3 regions of the Pseudodesulfovibrio senegalensis genome follow, and region 3 is predicted to be linked to each of the others. Evidence: predicted binding sites of a transcription regulator. Region 3 holds the regulator's gene; each other region holds the start of a gene.
What was found. Region 3 encodes sigma-54, which starts transcription at its own class of promoters, with help from an activator protein. Its sites were predicted from a motif close to CTGGCACGGNNNNTGCTT; they were not measured.
Positions count from the first base shown of each region.

Region 1: the regulator sigma-54 is predicted to act here: its motif matches at 3,714-3,731, upstream of flgB (flagellar basal body rod protein FlgB).
Region 2: the regulator sigma-54 is predicted to act here: its motif matches at 2,856-2,873, upstream of F8A88_RS04970 (VgrG-related protein).

Region 1 is NZ_WAIE01000001.1:817,357-823,096, forward strand. It holds gene fliG (flagellar motor switch protein FliG) at 1-769, opposite strand, end outside; gene fliF (flagellar basal-body MS-ring/collar protein FliF) at 773-2,365, opposite strand; gene fliE (flagellar hook-basal body complex protein FliE) at 2,425-2,769, opposite strand; gene flgC (flagellar basal body rod protein FlgC) at 2,788-3,225, opposite strand; gene flgB (flagellar basal body rod protein FlgB) at 3,226-3,636, opposite strand; gene F8A88_RS03695 (tetratricopeptide repeat protein) at 4,070-4,633, shown strand; gene F8A88_RS03700 (IMP cyclohydrolase) at 4,790-5,386, shown strand; gene hflX (GTPase HflX) at 5,676-5,740, shown strand, end outside.
Region 2 is NZ_WAIE01000001.1:1,068,563-1,074,302, reverse strand. It holds gene dksA (RNA polymerase-binding protein DksA) at 1-193, shown strand, start outside; gene F8A88_RS04975 (NFACT RNA binding domain-containing protein) at 212-1,720, shown strand; gene F8A88_RS04970 (VgrG-related protein) at 1,770-2,711, opposite strand; gene mutY (A/G-specific adenine glycosylase) at 2,902-3,999, opposite strand; gene gpmA (2,3-diphosphoglycerate-dependent phosphoglycerate mutase) at 4,012-4,755, opposite strand; gene F8A88_RS04955 (tetratricopeptide repeat protein) at 4,828-5,740, opposite strand, start outside.
Region 3 is NZ_WAIE01000001.1:1,238,965-1,244,704, forward strand. It holds gene F8A88_RS05840 (LptA/OstA family protein) at 1-465, shown strand, start outside; gene lptB (LPS export ABC transporter ATP-binding protein) at 467-1,189, shown strand; gene rpoN (RNA polymerase factor sigma-54) at 1,456-2,868, shown strand; gene hpf (ribosome hibernation-promoting factor, HPF/YfiA family) at 2,909-3,457, shown strand; gene F8A88_RS05860 (PTS sugar transporter subunit IIA) at 3,460-3,909, shown strand; gene rapZ (RNase adapter RapZ) at 3,885-4,802, shown strand; gene F8A88_RS05870 (PTS sugar transporter subunit IIA) at 4,806-5,234, shown strand; gene F8A88_RS05875 (PTS sugar transporter subunit IIB) at 5,246-5,695, shown strand; gene F8A88_RS05880 (PTS sugar transporter subunit IIC) at 5,704-5,740, shown strand, end outside.

The sequences.
Region 1 (5,740 bases), 420 kb from region 3:
CGTTGGAAACCTCCTTGAGCAGCTCGCGGATGCCGATGTCGTCCACCTGCTTGATGTCCTCGAAAACGAACATGAGATTGCGGATGTCTTCGGCCATTTGCGTGGACTCTTCCTCGATCTCGGAGAGCACTTCCTCTTCGGTGTTTCTGTCCACCGCGTTGAGGATTTCGGCCACCGAACCGACGCCGCCGACCTTTTTGCCTTCCTTGCCGCCCATGGCGATGAGCTGGCTTTGCAGAACTTTGTCCACTTCCATGAGCATGTCCTCGGCAACGGCTTCGAGTTTTGCCAGTCGCATGAGCACTTCGGCCCGCACGCCCGCCGGAAGGTTCTGAATGAGTTCCGCGGCCTGATCCGAGTGCAGGTGGCCCAGAATGAGAGCCAACGTCTGCGGGTGCTCGTTGCGCAGGATCTGGGCGAGTATGCGCGGGCTGACGTTTTCCAGTTCCTGGAAGGGCGTGGGCCCGGTGTCCAGATCCAGACTGTCCATGATGTATTTTGCGGTTTCCGCGTCCAGCGATTTGGTGAGCAGGCGTTTGACCTGTTCCGGACCGCCCACGAGGAGTTCGGCGCCGTAGGCAAGGGCTTCGTTGTACTCCTTGAGCACTTCCAGCACCTGTTCCTTGGGCACGGAGTCGGTTTCGAGCATGGCCTTGGATACTGCGGCTATCTCGGCGCGCTCCATGCGCTTGAATACGTCCGCCGTGAATTTCTCGCCCAATGCGAGCAGCACGATGGCGGTTTTCTGGGGTCCGGTGAATTCGCTCACGGTCTATGCCTCCTGCGTCAGCCAGTTCTTGAGCAGACGTACGGCCTGGTCCAGATTCTCGTCCGAAAGCTGGATGGCATGGGCCTTGGCGTTTTCCAGTCGGCGGGAGGTGTCGAGCAGTTCCTCGTCCACTTCCTCTTCTTCCAGCGCCAGCCGTTCGGCGCCGGGGAGTCCGGCCATTTCTTCCACTTCCTGTTCGGCGACGCGCGGCCTGATAAGGGCCATGATGACCGGCCGCACGACCAGGATCAGGAAGAGGAAGATCAGCACGCCGTTGAGGAAGGGCTTGCCCAGCCGCTGCGCGTATTCCAGCATGGTGCGCATGAGGGTCTGGCTGTCCAGGTCCTCGGGGGCGCCGAAGGAGATGTTGGATACCTCGATGGCGTCGCCGCGCAGGGTGTCAAAGCCCATGGCCTTGGACACCAGCTCGCGGATGCGTTCCATCTCTTCGGCGGAGCGGGGCACATAGTCCATCTTGCCCGTTTCCTCGTTGGCCACGTACGTTCCGTCAACGATAACCGCAACGCTCAACCGTTGCAACTCGCCGACAGGAGCCACGATGTTTTCTTCCTGCTTGTTGATTTCAAAGTTGGTGGTGCGGGATTCGCGGTTGGAATCCTGGGTGGTGCGCGAACCGGTGTAGCCGTCGCCGCGGAAGTTCACGTCCGGTTCGCCGCCGGCCAGGGAGGCCGCGCCGCGGGTGGATTCCTCGCTGCGGGTTTCGGAACGTACCACCGAGCCATCGGGATCGTAGGTTTCCTTGCGGATTGTCTTCTGGCTGAAGTCGAGGTCCGCGTTGACGCGGGCGATGACCTTGCCCGGACCCACGACCGGAGTCAGCAGTTCCTGCAGGCGCATTTCCATCTGGCGTTCCATGTTCTGCTTGAACTCCAGCTGGGTGTTGGACATGGAAACTCCCGTGTCTTCTTCGGGAATGTACAGGGGGCGGCCCTGCATGTCCGTGATGGTGATGCGTTTGGGGTCAAGCCCTTCCACGGCCATGGCGATCAGGTTGACGACGCCGTTGACTTCCTTGGGCTTGAGCTTGCCGTTGTCCTTGAGTTTCAGGATCACCGATGCGGTGGGCGGAACCTGATCTTCAATGAACAGGCTCTTCTGGGGAATGACCAGGTGGACCCTGGCCTTTTCCACCATGGGAAATTCCGAAATGGTTCGCGCCAATTCGCCTTGCAGGGCGCGCTGGTAGTTGATGTGCTGCACGAAGTCGGTCTGGCCGATCTTCACTTCGTCGAAGATTTCGAAGCCGATGCCCTGTCCGTGCAGGTTGCCTTCGCCCGCGATCTTCAGGCGCAGTTCATAAACACGGTCGGCCGGTACCATGATGGTCTGGCCATTGTCCGAGAGCTTGTACGGCTCCTTGGCCTGCTGGAGCATGCTCACGACCTTGTTGGCGTCTTCGGGGTAGAGCTTGGTGTACAGGACCTTCCAATCCGGCCTGTTCATCCAGTAGATCATGAGGATGAACGCGATAATGACGGAAAGGGCGAGGCCGGCAATGAGCATGCGCTGGGAAAGCGTTCTGTCCGCCCAGAATCCGGTGGCCTTGTTCATCAGTTCTTTCAGTGCCGGAGGCATGGTCTATTCTCCCGAAGTTTGTGGTTCCGCTGGTTGCGTCGAAATTTTCGTGTGTATGCCTAGAACTGCATCCGCATGATTTCCTGATACGCGCTCAGGACCTTGCCGCGGACAGCGCTGGTCATGTTCATGGCCAGTCCGGCCTTTTGCATGGTGATCATCAGTTCATGGACGTTGGTGTTTTCACCGGCCGCGAATGATTCGATCATGGCCGTTTTCTCGCTTTGCATGTCGTTGACCTTGTTCAGGGACTGTTTGACAGTGTCTTCGAACGAGGTGCGCGGTTCCTGCGGCTTGGCAAGGCCGTCGGCCACCGTGTTTTCAATGTTCTGCTGCCGCTTGTTGCGCTGCAGGGTTCCCATGTTGTTCTGGTAGGCCTGAAGGGCCGCGCTCTTGTTGATCATCATGGTCGGTCACTCCTGCTATTGCCCGATGGTCAGGGCTTTGTTGAACATGTTCTTCACGGTCTGGATGGTCTGCACGTTGGCCTCGTAGCCGCGCATGGCCGTCATCATGTTGGTCATTTCCTCGACCACGTTGATGTCGGGGTAATAAACGTATCCCTGGTCGTTGGCGTCCGGGTGGTTGGGGTCGAAAACTTCCTTGAACGGACGCTGGTCCACGGTCACGCCGTTGACACGAACGCCGTGCAGGTCGCGGTTACTGGCGTCCTGCATGGCCTTGTCAAAAGGCGAGTAGACCGGGCTGGACTCGAAGGACACGCTTTTGCGGCGGTAGGGGCCGCCTTCCATGGTCCGCGTGGTCCGGATGTTGGCCAGGTTCATGGAGATGACGTTCAGGTGCGAACGCTGCGCCTTGAGCCCGGACGAACCGATGTCGAGTGCGCTCATGAAATCCATTTACTTGGCTCCTTCGCTGATGATTTTTTCAAGCCCTGTGAAATTCTTTTTGATGACGCTGGTCAGGGCGTTGTACATCAGGTTGTTCTTGGCCATGGCCGCCACTTCCTTTTCCATATCCACGGAATCTTCGCCGTACACGTAGCGGGGCTTGAACTCTTTGAGTTCGTCGCCCTGGAAGCCGTTGGGATCAAAGGCCGCGGGCATATGCATCTTGTCCGTTTTGGTCAGCTTGCCTTTCATGTTCAGAGCCAGCGCGGTCTGCAGCTGGTCCTCGAATTCGAGTTTTCTGGGCTTGTATTCCGGAGTGTTGGCGTTGGCGATGTTGCCCATGACGAGATTTTGACGTTCCAGTCGCAGGTCCAGCACCTTGGCTGTCACGTTGATATGTGTTCCGAACATTTCTTTCATTTTCTTGATCCTCCGGACTGTTTTCTCGCTGGTCCCAAGTTGGGCGGCAACTCTTTCCGCCCCGGGCTCACCACGACAAGCAACTAGTGTTCCATTTTGTTTAAGTACTCAAAATAATATATTTTATTGTCTAGCAATAGCCTGCTTTGGCTGTGGGCACAGGAAAAATGTCAAAAGCACGGCATTTTGCGAAATGATGATTGAACCGGAAGAAAAGTGCCTGTTTGCAAAAAAGGATATATTGAAAGGGGTTGCGTGACGTGTTCCTGTTTATATTCAATTATTGTGAATGGTTATCTGTGCTGGTGCGGGGTATTTCGATAACGGTTGCAGTGTGTTGGCATATGGATTGCATGAGTTTTGGCCAAGCCAGTTTCGGCTGAATGAATTTCCCGCCCGTAACAGGGCAAAGGAGAAATGGAGGGGAAATGCAATGAGTGGTCATCTGGATTACGAAATCAACAAGGAACTCGGTGAATGCTACCTGTTCATGGGTGAACTGGAGAAAGCCGAGGAGTACTACAAGAAAGCCATAGGCTCCAACGGCGTGCATCCCGACCCGTATCTCGGGCTTGCCACCATCGCGGTACAGCGCGGCGCTCTGGAAGAGGCCTTGTCCCTGTATCACAAGGCGCACAATGTCGAAGCCACGGACAAGAGTTTCGCCGGCATCGGTCTTATTGAGCTGGAGAATGGCAAGCATGAAGAGGCATACTCCATGTTCACCCAGGCTCTGGACAAGAATTCCGAGTGCATGGTGGCATTGTTCAGCCTGATCAGGCTCGGACACGAGATGGAGCGCCTTGAGGACATTATTCCATATCTCAAGAATTTCCTGGAGATTCAGCCGGACAAGTTCGAAGTGCGTTATGCGCTTGCCGGATGTTACGTCTGCCTTGATCGCAAGGATGAGGCCCGGACGGAACTCGAGCGTATTCTCGAGGCTGACCCGGCCAACGAGCAGGCTCTGGAACTGCTGGCGCAGATCCAGGCATAACAAAGGTCTCCCCTCCCCGTTGGTTTCCCGTCCTGCCCCAATGCGGCGGCAGGGCGGGGGACCAGCCTTTGACAGGAGAGCATTCTGTTCGGTGGATTTTCTTGCCTTTGGGCGGCAAATCTGGCACGTCCTCCAAAAACATATTGGAGGGGTGTCATGGACGCGTTGCCCATCAAAAGAGCATTGTTGAGTGTTACCGACAAATCCGGGTTGGCCGAATTTGCGTCGTTTCTTGTGGAAAAGGGTGTTGAACTGGTTTCCACGGGCGGAACAAGAAAAATGCTGCAGGACGCCGGACTGCCCGTGACTCCGGTCAGTGAAGTCACCGATTTCCCGGAAATCCTCGGCGGCAGGGTCAAGACCCTGCATCCGAATATCCATGGCGGCATTCTTGCCGACAAGGACAATCCCGAACATCTGGAAGTGTTGCGCGAGTTCAATATCGAGCCGTTCGACATGATCTGTGTCAATCTTTATAATTTTGCCGAAGCCGCCCGCAAGGGGCTGGCCCTCAAGGACGCTGTCGAGCAGATCGACATTGGTGGTCCGTGCATGCTGCGCGCCACGGCAAAGAATTTTCACAGCATCTGCGTGGTGCCCGGTGTGGAGCATTACGACCGCATCCGCAAGGAAATTGAGGATAACGGCGCGATTTCACTTGCGCTGCGCAAGGAGCTGGCCACCGAGACTTTCAGCATTACCAGCAAGTATGACGCCATGATCACTGAATATCTTGCCGGGCATGACGCCTAGTTTGATTCTGTTTCACAATGAAGAGGCCGGGAGCGGAAGCGGGATGCTTTCCGTACCGTTTCCGGCCTGACCAGCAAGCCGCACGGCGGAGGCTCTCATAGCCCAGAAAACGCAGGGAAATACCCAGGGACTCAAGCCCAGCCAACTCAAGGCGCTTAACCGCCTGTATTCACGACGCTATCCCGTTCATGAAGGATACACGCTGGAACAGGCTCGCGAACTGGCCCGGCTCAGCCATGAGATCGGTCGCCAGATAGGGCTGCTCATCGACCGTCAGGGACGGCCTTCCATGGTGCTTGTTGGTGACCCCACCTCCATCTATATCCCCGAATTGCCGCGTTCGCGCACCGGGGC
Region 2 (5,740 bases), 170 kb from region 3:
GCGCGACAGGGAGCGTAAACTCATCAAGAAAATCAACCAGGCTTTGCAGCGCATAGAAGATGGCGACTTTGGCGTCTGTCAGGAATGCGGAGAAGATATCAGCGTCCCCAGACTCAAGGCCCGCCCCATGACCACGCTGTGCATACACTGCAAAAGCAAACAGGAAGAAGACGAAAAAGTTCGCGGCGACTAGAATTCGCAACATATAATCATGGAAGCCATTTTCTTCCGTTCTCTGGCGGCCGAAATTGGTCCGCTACTCAAAGGGCGCAGAATAGAAAAAATATTCGGCCCCGCTCCCGGAGTCTGGACATTCAAGCTGCAGGCAAAGGGTGAAACTCTGCATTTGCTCTTCCGGCCCGCCAAATCGGCGGGCCATCTTTTTCTTTCCCCGGTCAAGCCAGACAACCCGGCCATACCGACGGCACAGGTCATGTGGTTCCGCAAACACCTACAGGGGCGACGCCTGCTTGATTTCCATACGGATTGGACCAATCTGAAAATCGCATGGGAACTGACTCCGTCACGGGTCAACGATTTCAACTACATTCTCTTTGACCTGAGAACCGAAGTCTCGTTGACAACCCAATTGCCCGACTCTTTTGCTGCAGCCGTTGAATGGCCAGCCTTTGAAGACATCCTCGCGAACAATGAAATCTGGCGACAATATCCGCACATCTCTCCCCCGCTTCGCAAGCACCTGCATTCCTTGCCCGAGGCAGAGGCGCATGCGCAATACCTGAACCTGGCCGCGGGCATGAACGACCAATTCCACCTTGGTCAGGACTCCGCTCATTCCATCCCTCTGACCTGGAAAACAGGGAACCATGACCGAACGTACTCCTCCGCCCTTGAAGCGGCCAACGCCTCTGGCCAATCAGCACTGTTTCAACAGTTGAATACCGAAGCCGGGCGCGAAGACAATACCCGCCTTAAACGGGAACGCAAACGGTTGCGGCGCAACCTTTCCAGACTTGAGCAGGAAGAGGAACGCCTGCGCTCATTCATTCAAGACAAAATCATGGCCGAGGCGTTGCAGGCCGAACTGTACCGTTTCAAACAGGAAGAAGGACTGGAAAACGTCACCGTTTCCCATCCTGAACACGGCGAGATGACGGTTCCCATGAACCGCTTCCTGACGCCCACGGAAAACATGGAACGTTACTTCCGCCTGGCAGCCAAGGGAGAACGGGGGCTGCGCCATGTGAAACGCAGACGCAAACAGCTCCACAGTGAATTGAACGACCTTGAACGCGGCCGACTTCCGGAAAGGCAGACAACACGGGAAACGGCCATGCCCGCTCCGACACTGCCCAAACGATACAGAGGCATTGCCGCATCCGTATTCACGTCCACGGACGGATTCACCATCATCCGCGGCCGCAACAAAAAGGCCAATCACGACATCATTAGCAAGGCGGCCAGCGCCTTCGACTACTGGTTCCACCTTCAGGACGGCCCCAGCTCCCACGTCATCCTCCGCCGCGACCATCCGAACCGCGAAATACCGCAAACAACGCTGGAGCAGGCTGCGGCCCTGTGTGCCCTCAAAAGCTACAGAAAAGAAGACACCAAAGCCACGGTCATGTATGCTCAGGTCAAGGACGTACGCAAGGTCAAAGGATTTGCCCACGGACAGGTGCGTGTTGATTCGGTCATCGGCACGATTCAGGTAGACATGAAATCATCCCGACAACTTGAATCAAAACTGGCCAAATAAAAAGACGCGCCCAAGTGGACGCGCCCATATAAATTCCTTTTTTCCATACTCATACGGTTCTGTTCAGGGACTTTCCTTCCAGCATGTTCACGGCCAACTGCTTTTCCCTGCCGAGGCGGGAATGCACGCTGGCCCGTACGCGCTCGGTTGACGCTCCGAATTGCGTCATGCGCTGGTCATAGACGCCTTCCACGAGTTTTCGGTTGAAATCCCCGCCCGTATCGACCGAGCGGAATGCCTCAATGACTTTGCCGAATATTCGTGAGGCGCCGGTAGGGCCGTGCTGCACCGCAGTGCTCCACAGCACCTCCTGCACGGCCTTCGGGGCATTATCCATATCCACCCCTGTACCGGTCAAAATCATACGCCGTGCCGGCTCATAGCTTTGCTGTTTGATGAAATCGCCCTGAACGGCTTCAAATTTCTCCGGGCTTTCCGCGGCAAGCCGCTTCCAGACCTCAGGCATGCCGCCGGTCTTTGATCCCGTGTTCGCAGGCCCTGCAGCGCGCAGACGATCCGCCCATTCAGGCTGGTGTTTGTCGAGATATGACAAGAAAGCGTCCATGGTACCGACCTTGGATGCGATCTGGTATTTTCCGTAGGAAGTACCTCCCACACGATCATATCCGATAGCCGCAATGCCACGGGAGCCGGATTCAAACATGGCACTCATGCTCCCCAATGCCTCGCGAATCTCAGGCTCGGCCTGTGTCACGGCGCGCCGAATCTCGTTGGGGACGCGACCCGTCGAATAATCGGCAACAGCCTGCATGGGTTTCATGGGCTTTGCCGCACCGAAACTGCCGCGCATGATGCTGGCCAAAGAGGAAAGTGCGTCAAACATCAGGGCATCATTCATGATGCTTTCGTCAAACGACCCTGCGGCCCCATCCACTCCTGGGCGGGTATCCCCCTGTCCCAGAAGGCTCTGGGCCATTTGCATCTGGCTGCTGAAGGCCGCCTGCAGTTGCATGGCCCTGCCTGCGTCCATGTTTCTGGCATCTGCGCCTTTGCCGGCAGAGATTTGCCCAGAGTCGGCGGACCGCATCATCGCGGTAATCTGATTGATATCAAAACTCATGACACATACCTCGCTGTCAATTATCCGTCGGCGTACACCACGGCAACAAGGAACAAGCAAGGATTGCGCCAGCAACTGCAACAGTCTGTTTTTATGGGGATTACTTCAAAAACAAAGACGAGTAGCGAACATCGGCCCGCATGGTTTCCAACAGTTTGCGGTGCCCGGAAGGAAAGGCAAATTCACCCAGATCTACCGGTGCAACAAACCCCCCTTCCTGCGCCTCGTGAAATACAGGTTCCCAAGAATCACCATTGGCAAGTTCGCACAAAAAACCATGCAGAGTCACCCGATAACGGGTATAGCAAAATCGCACCACACCGATCTTTTCCACCGGTCGAACAGCAAGGGCAACCTCTTCTCGATATTCGCGAACAACTGCCTGTTCAGGGGTTTCCCTCTTTTCGATCACTCCCCCGGGAAACTCCCACAACCCGGGCCAAACATCGTCAGCTCGGCGTTTTTGTATCAGCACCTTCCCCTCATGGAGCAAAAAACCGGACGCCATGTCAATGCGCATGGGCTTCACAGCCTCCTCCATGACAGGACGAAACAAGACAGTATCGCGCGAAAAGGCCCTGCAGTGTTCACAAATCGGACACAACGAACAATCCGGACGCTTTGAACACACCAATTGGCCAAACTCCATGACAGCCTGATTGAACTCCCGGGCACGACCTTCGGGCATGTGTTCGCGCATCAGACGCGCAACAGCCTTGTGCAACGCAGAACTCTTGAAGGAAAAGTCCAAATCGAAAAGTCGGGAGAAGACGCGCTTCACATTGGCATCCACGCAGGGATACTGAAGATTGAAGGCAATGCTGGCTATTGCTCCGGCCGTGTATTCCCCCACTCCGGGAAGCGAAAGGATATCTTGGAAGTCACGAGGAAACACCCCTTCATGTTGCTCGCAAATCAACCGGGCCGCCTTGCGGATATTTCGCGCACGAGAATAATAGCCCAGCCCTTCCCATTGTTTGAGCACACTGTCTTCATCGGCCCGGGCAACATCGCATATGGACGGGAACCGCTCCACCCAACGCTCGAAAAAGGACACGGCACGACTCATCTGTGTCTGCTGGGCCATGATCTCGGAAATCCAGACATGGTAGGGATCGTAGGTGCGACGCCACGGCAAATCACGTCCATGGGCAGAAAACCAGCCGAGCAAAGCGGAAGATAGAATGGATTCGTTCACCCGAAAGGCGTACTAGGACTTGGCTTGGTTGGCAACAGCTTCAGCGCGTTGGGCGACCTTGTCTGCATCGCCAAGATAACGACTTTCAATGGGCCTGAGATTTTCATCCAACGTGTACACGAGAGGGATTCCGGTAGGAATATTCAGCCGGGTGATACTTTGGTCGTCCATATCATCAAGATACTTGACCAACCCGCGCAATGAATTGCCATGCGCAACCACCAAAAGACGTTTTCCGGTCCGAATCTGGGGTGCCATAACGTCAAACCAGTATGGCATGGTCCGCTCAATGGTCATCTGCAGGCTCTCGCAACGGGGCAGTAATCCTTTGTCCACTTGAGCATAACGAGAATCATTCCCGGGAAACCGTTCATCCCCCAACTCAAGAGGCGGAGGCGGTGTATCAAAACTGCGACGCCAGACAAAAACCTGCTCGTCACCATATTTGCGTGCCGTTTCCGCTTTGTTCAACCCCTGTAATGCTCCATAATGGCGTTCGTTCAGGCGCCATGTCCGCTCCACAGGCAACCACATGCGATCCAGCGAATCCAGTGTCAGCCAAAGGGTACGGATGGCTCGTTTGAGCAACGAAGTGTGGCATACATCGAATTCATAGCCCTGCTGGCGAAGCAATTCCCCGGACTCCCGAGCCTCGCCAATCCCCTGCTCGGACAGATCAACATCTGTCCAACCCGTAAACCTGTTTTCCAGATTCCAGATACTCTGGCCATGACGAAGAAGAACAAGCGTATGCATGCCAACTCCCGAGGTTCATGAAAACGATGCGCAACAATTGCCACGCAAAAAAGCCGATACTGGAAGATACGATCAATAACGCTTGGGCGCAACCGTACGCAACTCTTCCTCGAGTTGCTCAAACATCTCCCGCTTCTTTTTTTCGAACCCGAGGGCCGTCTTGACCGCGGAAAAAAGCAGGGCCAACACGCTGAGAATGATCACCAGCCCCTTTGTGAACTCCCACTGTTGCGTTCGAATCGTATCCACAATCCAGCTTCCTTCAACACCGTGGGTAAAATACAGGAACGCAGGGACCGCCATCAATGCAAGCCCCAGCCCGACCAGCTCAAACCAAATGAAACTCTTGCCAAGCATGAGCACAAAGAGCGTTCCGTCACGGATAATACGAAGCGTGACCAGCTTTTTCTGCAAAGTATCGATATGATCCTCGATCTGTGTCATGAAATCCAGGGACTTTCGAAAATTCTCGGCCTGCTTGATCTGTTGCGTCTTGATCCAGTTGATCTTCTCTACACAAAAATTGAAATCACGATTGAAATCACGCAACAGGCTCGGAAAAGGAAACCACGCCGCTTCTTTCTGAATCTCTTTGATGCGTTCCGTCAAAAACTCCACGGTACCGTTGACCCGTCGAACCTCGAGCTTGACCTGATTGTCGAGCTGTTCCTTGAACTTCTCCGCGCCTCGAAGAAGCTGCCGATAAGCAACATAGTTCCGTATCGCACCGATCTTCTTGAGACGATCAAGATCTTCCGCAGCCGCCTCATAAAACGCATGCTTTTTGTCAAAACGCTTGTTGATGTCCTCGATATATTCATCCACCTGCTTGCGCGCCTCTTCAGCCCGGGTCTCCACATCGTACCATAAATCCCACAATGCACTGAGAATCTGCACACGCCCCCGGTCAAGCTCCGGATCAATGAGGATACGGTTGAACATGTGGGGATCGCGTTGAATCAGATCATGAAACAGGTCCATTGCC
Region 3 (5,740 bases):
GTTCCGCCCGCAAATGACGAGGCTGTTTCCACGCCTTCCGGCGTTCCTGTGTCCATCACGGCCGAACGCATGACCTATGACGAAAATCGCAAGGTGGTCGCTTTTGTTGGAAACGTTATTGCCAAGCACGAAGGCCTGACACTCTGGGCTGATAATATTTCCGCGTATTTCTCCTCCAAGGACGGAAAGAAGTTTCAGGTGGACAGCATTGATCGGATCGTGGCCAGAGGCAATGTTCGGGCAAAAAAGGGAAAAACCTCCGGCTCCTGTGGCAAGTTGACCTATGATGTGGGCAAACGGGTTTTGTACATGGAGGAAAAGCCTGTGCTCAAGGACGGTCCCAACAGCATCACGGGCGAGGTCATCCGTTACTATGTCCGGGAAAACAGGAGTGAAGTTGTTGGCGACAAGGGAAAGCGCGTGGAGGCCATCTTTTTCGCGCCCAAGGGATTGAAGGTACAATAGCATGGAAGGTCTGGTCGCCGCGAACCTCAGCAAACGATACGGACAAAAAGAGGTTGTCCACAGCGTGAACCTGAACCTGGGCAAACAGGAGGTGGTGGGACTTCTCGGTCCTAACGGCGCGGGCAAGACCACGACCTTTTACATGCTGGTGGGGATCGTCAAGCCCAACACCGGGGATGTTTCCTTCAACGGCCAAAACATAACTGACCAGCCCTTGCATGAACGAGCCCGCCTTGGCATCAGCTATCTGCCACAGGAAAGTTCTATTTTCAAAAAACTCACGGTTCGCCAGAACCTTGAAATCATCCTTGAACAGACCTCCATGACGCCACGCCAACAAAATGCCCGGGCCGAAGAACTCATGGATATGTTTACAATTTCCAAGTTGGCTGACCAGCCCGCCATGTTTCTATCCGGTGGCGAGCGGAGACGGCTGGAAATCGCCCGGGCTCTCATCCTCAACCCCAGCTTCATTCTGCTTGACGAACCGTTTGCTGGTATCGACCCCATTGCGGTTATCGATATTCAGGAAATCATTTCCGTACTCAAAAGTATGGGCATCGGAATTTTGATTTCTGACCATAACGTGCGTGAAACGCTGAATATTTGTGACCGCGCATACCTCGTATACGAAGGTACGATTATTCTTGAAGGCACGCCGGAAGTCATTGTTCAGGACAGTCAGGCCAGACAGATTTATCTGGGCGAGGATTTTTGCCTCTAAATCCATTCTCCTCCATTCCCTGTACCGGCTTCGTCCGGATTGTTCCCTTTTTCCCGAATTCCCGATTTACAGCGGCTGTGAACATTGGTACATTTTTTTCATGTAAAGAGTTTGATTTGAGGAAAAATAAAAGTCACAATAGGTTATGTTGATTCAAATTTAGTATAATTCGTTCCTGCTCATTGCGGATTGCACGAAATCCATGCAGGATAAATAAAAAATAACAACAAGTTTTTCCCAACAGGAAAAATCGGAACGGTACGTATATGGGACTTGAACTCAGGCAACAACTCAAACTTTCTCAACAGCTTGTGATGACACCGCAATTACAGCAGGCAATCAAGCTGCTGCAATTGTCGAGGCTTGAGCTGGTTGAAACCGTACAGCAAGAGTTGCTGGAGAATCCGTTTCTTGAAGAAACGGAAAATGAAGCCGTGTCCGAAGTCGAAGACGATCGCTCCGCCACAGAAGATGCCAACGACGCCCTAGTCAAGGATGCAGACTGGGAGAACTATCTTGGTGAGTTTTCCAGTACTTCGAAACAATCACACTCCCGGGACGCAGAAATCCCGGAAGAGGGTATGTCTTTTGAGGCACGGCTGGCCTCCAAGCCTTCGCTCGAAGGACATCTGAGCTGGCAAATGCGCCTTTCCAATTTTACGGATGAAGAAATTGCCGTAGGCGATGTTGTCGTTGGCAATCTCGACCACAACGGCTACCTCAAGGCCAGTGTGGACGAAATAATGTCCATGATCCCTGTGGAAGCCGAACTTGTGGAAAAGGTGATCCGCAAGATGCAGCTGCTCGACCCTGTGGGCATAGCGGCTCGCACCCCCCAGGAATGTCTGCTGGTCCAGATGAAGGTAGCAGGGTTTGACAGCGATCCTGTTTTGGTTTCATTGGTCACCGATCATCTCGAGGACCTTGAAAAGCACCGGTACAAGCCCCTTGTGCGCAAATTCAAGATATCCATGGAGGATCTCAAATCCTATCTTGACCTCCTCCAAACCTTGGATCCCATGCCGGGGACGAATTTTTCCTCCACAGAACCACATTACGTCAGCCCCGATGTTTTCGTATACAAGTTCGGAGACGAGTTCGTCATCATGCTCAACGATGACGGCCTTCCCAGTCTTCAAATGAACTCCTTTTACGTGGATAATCTCAAGGCCAGCAACGAAAAGGAAAAGGATTATTTTTCCGAAAAAATGCGATCTGCCGCATGGCTGATGAAAAGCCTGTACCAACGGCAACGTACGTTGTATAAAGTAGTTGAGAGCATTGTCAGATTTCAGAGGGACTTTTTTGAAGAGGGTGTGACCAAACTCAAGCCACTCATCCTGAAAGAGGTTGCCGAAGACATCAGCATGCATGAATCCACCGTGAGCCGGATCACGACCAATAAATACGTATCCACTCCCCACGGTATTTTTGAATTGAAATTCTTTTTCAACAGTGCTTTGGACTTGGGGGATGGCTCTCAGGTCGGCTCCGAGAGCGTCAAGGCACTCATCAAGCAACTTATAAGCGAGGAGAATCCGAAAAAACCGCTCAGTGACGAAAAAATCGGTGAAATTCTGAAAGAAAAACTCGATGTAAACATCGCACGAAGAACCGTGGCAAAATATCGTTCTGCAATGGGCATTGCCTCATCTTCAAAGCGAAAGGAGTTTTTCTAACAGGGCTTGTCAAATACCCACAAACTCAGGAGGGTAGTCCATGAACATCAGCTTCACCTTCAAGAACTTCGATCCGTCCGACCATCTCAAGAAGTATGCTGAAAAGCGCTTTGGAAAACTCGGCAAGTACGTGTCCCATTCTGACACGGCCGAGCTCAAGGTCAATCTCATGGTTGAGAAGTTTCGCCAGAAGGCCGATGTTGTGCTCAATGCGGACAATATTCATTTGTCTGCGTTTGAAACATCGGAGGACATGTATTCAAGCATCGACTTGGTGCTGGACAAGCTGGAAGCGCAATTGCGCAAATTACGCGAAAAGATGAAGGATCGCGGCAAGAAGGCCCGAGCCAACAAGGTCGTCCAGATGGACTATCTGTCTTTTTTGGAAAAGGAATCCGGCAACTGGACCCCGACAATCGTCGGCAGTGACTCCTATGAGCCCAAACCCATGTCCGTGGACGAGGCAGCCATGCAGCTGGACACCACGGACGGCGAATTCCTTGTCTTTCGCAATGCCGACACCGAAGGCATCAACGTCATTTATAAACGAAACAACGGCGATTTCGGATTGATCGATCCTGGACACTGATCATGAAACTTGGTGATTATCTTCAAGAGGCCTACATCGTCCCGGAACTTTCGGGAAGCAGCAAGAAACAGGTTCTGACAGAACTTGTGGCCCCCCTTGAAAAGGACAATAATGGAATGGACACGGACCAGGCGGTCCGTGTCCTTCTTGAACGGGAAGAACTCGGAACCACGGGAATCGGCGACGGTATAGCCATTCCCCATGGAAAACTGGATGCCATCGACAGGATTTCTGTGGTTGTGGGCAGAAGCACCAAAGGCATTGAATACGAAGCGCTGGACTTCAAGCCCTGCCACATTTTTTTTCTTGTCATGGCTCCGGAGCAGGTGGCCGGAATGCACCTGCGACTGCTGGCCCATATCTCTCGTCTGCTCAAGGATGAACACTTCCGTCAGGAATTTCTCAAGGCCGAAGACGCCAAGGCTCTTTGGCAAATCTTGAAAAACGCCTAACCAACAAGGATTTCATTTTGTCTTCAACATTTCCGGTCATCCTTGTCACCGGTTTATCCGGATCGGGAAAAAGTACAGCTCTCCGGGTTTTTGAAGACCTTGGCTATTTCTGTGTGGACGGCCTGCCCACAGCAATGCTCCCGAAGCTGGCCGAGATGTTTCAACCCAAGACAACCCAGCATCGTGGTCTTGTACTTGGGATGGATCTCCGTCAAAGCGATTTCATTCAGGAATGGGAAGAAGCCAATCAACAATTGGAAAAAATGGGCATAGACCTGACCATTCTGTTTCTTGAATGCCGCGCGGAAACTCTGGTCACACGCTATGCCACCACGCGGCGCCTGCATCCTTTGGAATCCAGGAACCTCGGGCTTGAACAGGCCTTGGAAATGGAAAAGGAAGTACTTGATCCCATAAGGGATTCCGCCGATCTGGTGTTGGACACCACGGACTATTCCATCCACGATCTGCGAAGAATTCTCCAAGAGAAATGGACTGATATTGAAAACAACCCGCGCGGAATGCGTGTGCGTGTGGTGACGTTCGGGTTCAAGTATGGCGTTCCACTGGAGGCGGATCTTGTTTTTGACCTCCGCTTTCTTCCAAACCCTTATTTTGATGAAAAACTACGGGAGCTTTCCGGCAAGGATGCACAGGTGTCTGATTATGTGCTCAAAACCGACCCCGGATCGACGTTCATGCAACGCTTCACGGACTTCATGATCTACCTCCTGCCTTTATATGCCGAAGAGGGCAGACACAGGATCACTGTGGCCATAGGCTGCACAGGAGGAAGGCACAGGTCCGTTTCCGTCGCGGAAAGTCTTTTCAGCCAATTACGCGAAGCCGGATATTCCTCTACAATCGAACACAGACATCTGGAGTTGGGATAAATCATGTCCGAATCAACCAAGTCCATTGGCGTTGTCGTGGTCACACACGGTAATTTCGGAGAAGAACTTGTGCGTGCGGCTGAAACAGTCCTCGGTGAGCAGGAGCGATGCTTTGCCGTCAGCGTCGACGTCAACAGGGAAGTGGACGCCACAGTGGAAACCATTCGCGCCAAGGCCAAACAAGCGGATGTCGGGGCAGGAGTCCTGCTCTTGACCGACCTGTTCGGCGGCTCTCCCACAACTCTCAGCCTTTCACTGCTGAAAGAAAACGAAATCGAGGTGGTTGCCGGCGTCAACCTGCCCATGATCATCAAGGCGTTGCAGGGACGGGATATGAAATTATCGGATATGGCCGCCGCTGTCAGGGATGCAGGCCTGCAGGGCATCGTGGTGGCCGGAGAACTGCTGCGCAAACGTACGGCAAAAAAATAGGATTTATGCCAATGGATTGGGTTCGTATAGACAATCGCCTCATTCATGGGCAAATCATCGAGACATGGTTGCCGTATACAGGCGTTAAAACCATAGTTGTCGCCAATGACCAGTTGGCTGCCGACATCATGCAGCAGCAGATCATGACCCTGGCAATTCCGGGTAACATCGAAAGCATATTTGTTTCGGTTGGTGCGCTCGAAACCGCGATTGAAACGCTCAACTCGGATTACCTCATCCTCTTCAACAACTGTGCGGACGCACGCCGGGCCTATGAACAGGGCGTTGCCTTTGAAACGCTCAACATCGGTAACGTGCATTACAGCCCGGGCAAACGGCAATTGTCCCCCAGTGTGGCGGTCAATGAAGAAGACGAAGCCTGTTTGCGTTTTTTTGCCAAAAACGGAATCGACCTCGACTTCAGGTGTGTCCCCAACGATACTGTGCAGGTCAAGTGGTGAGTATGTCTGTGGGAACTGTCGGCTGGTTTGCGCTCGTATCGCTTT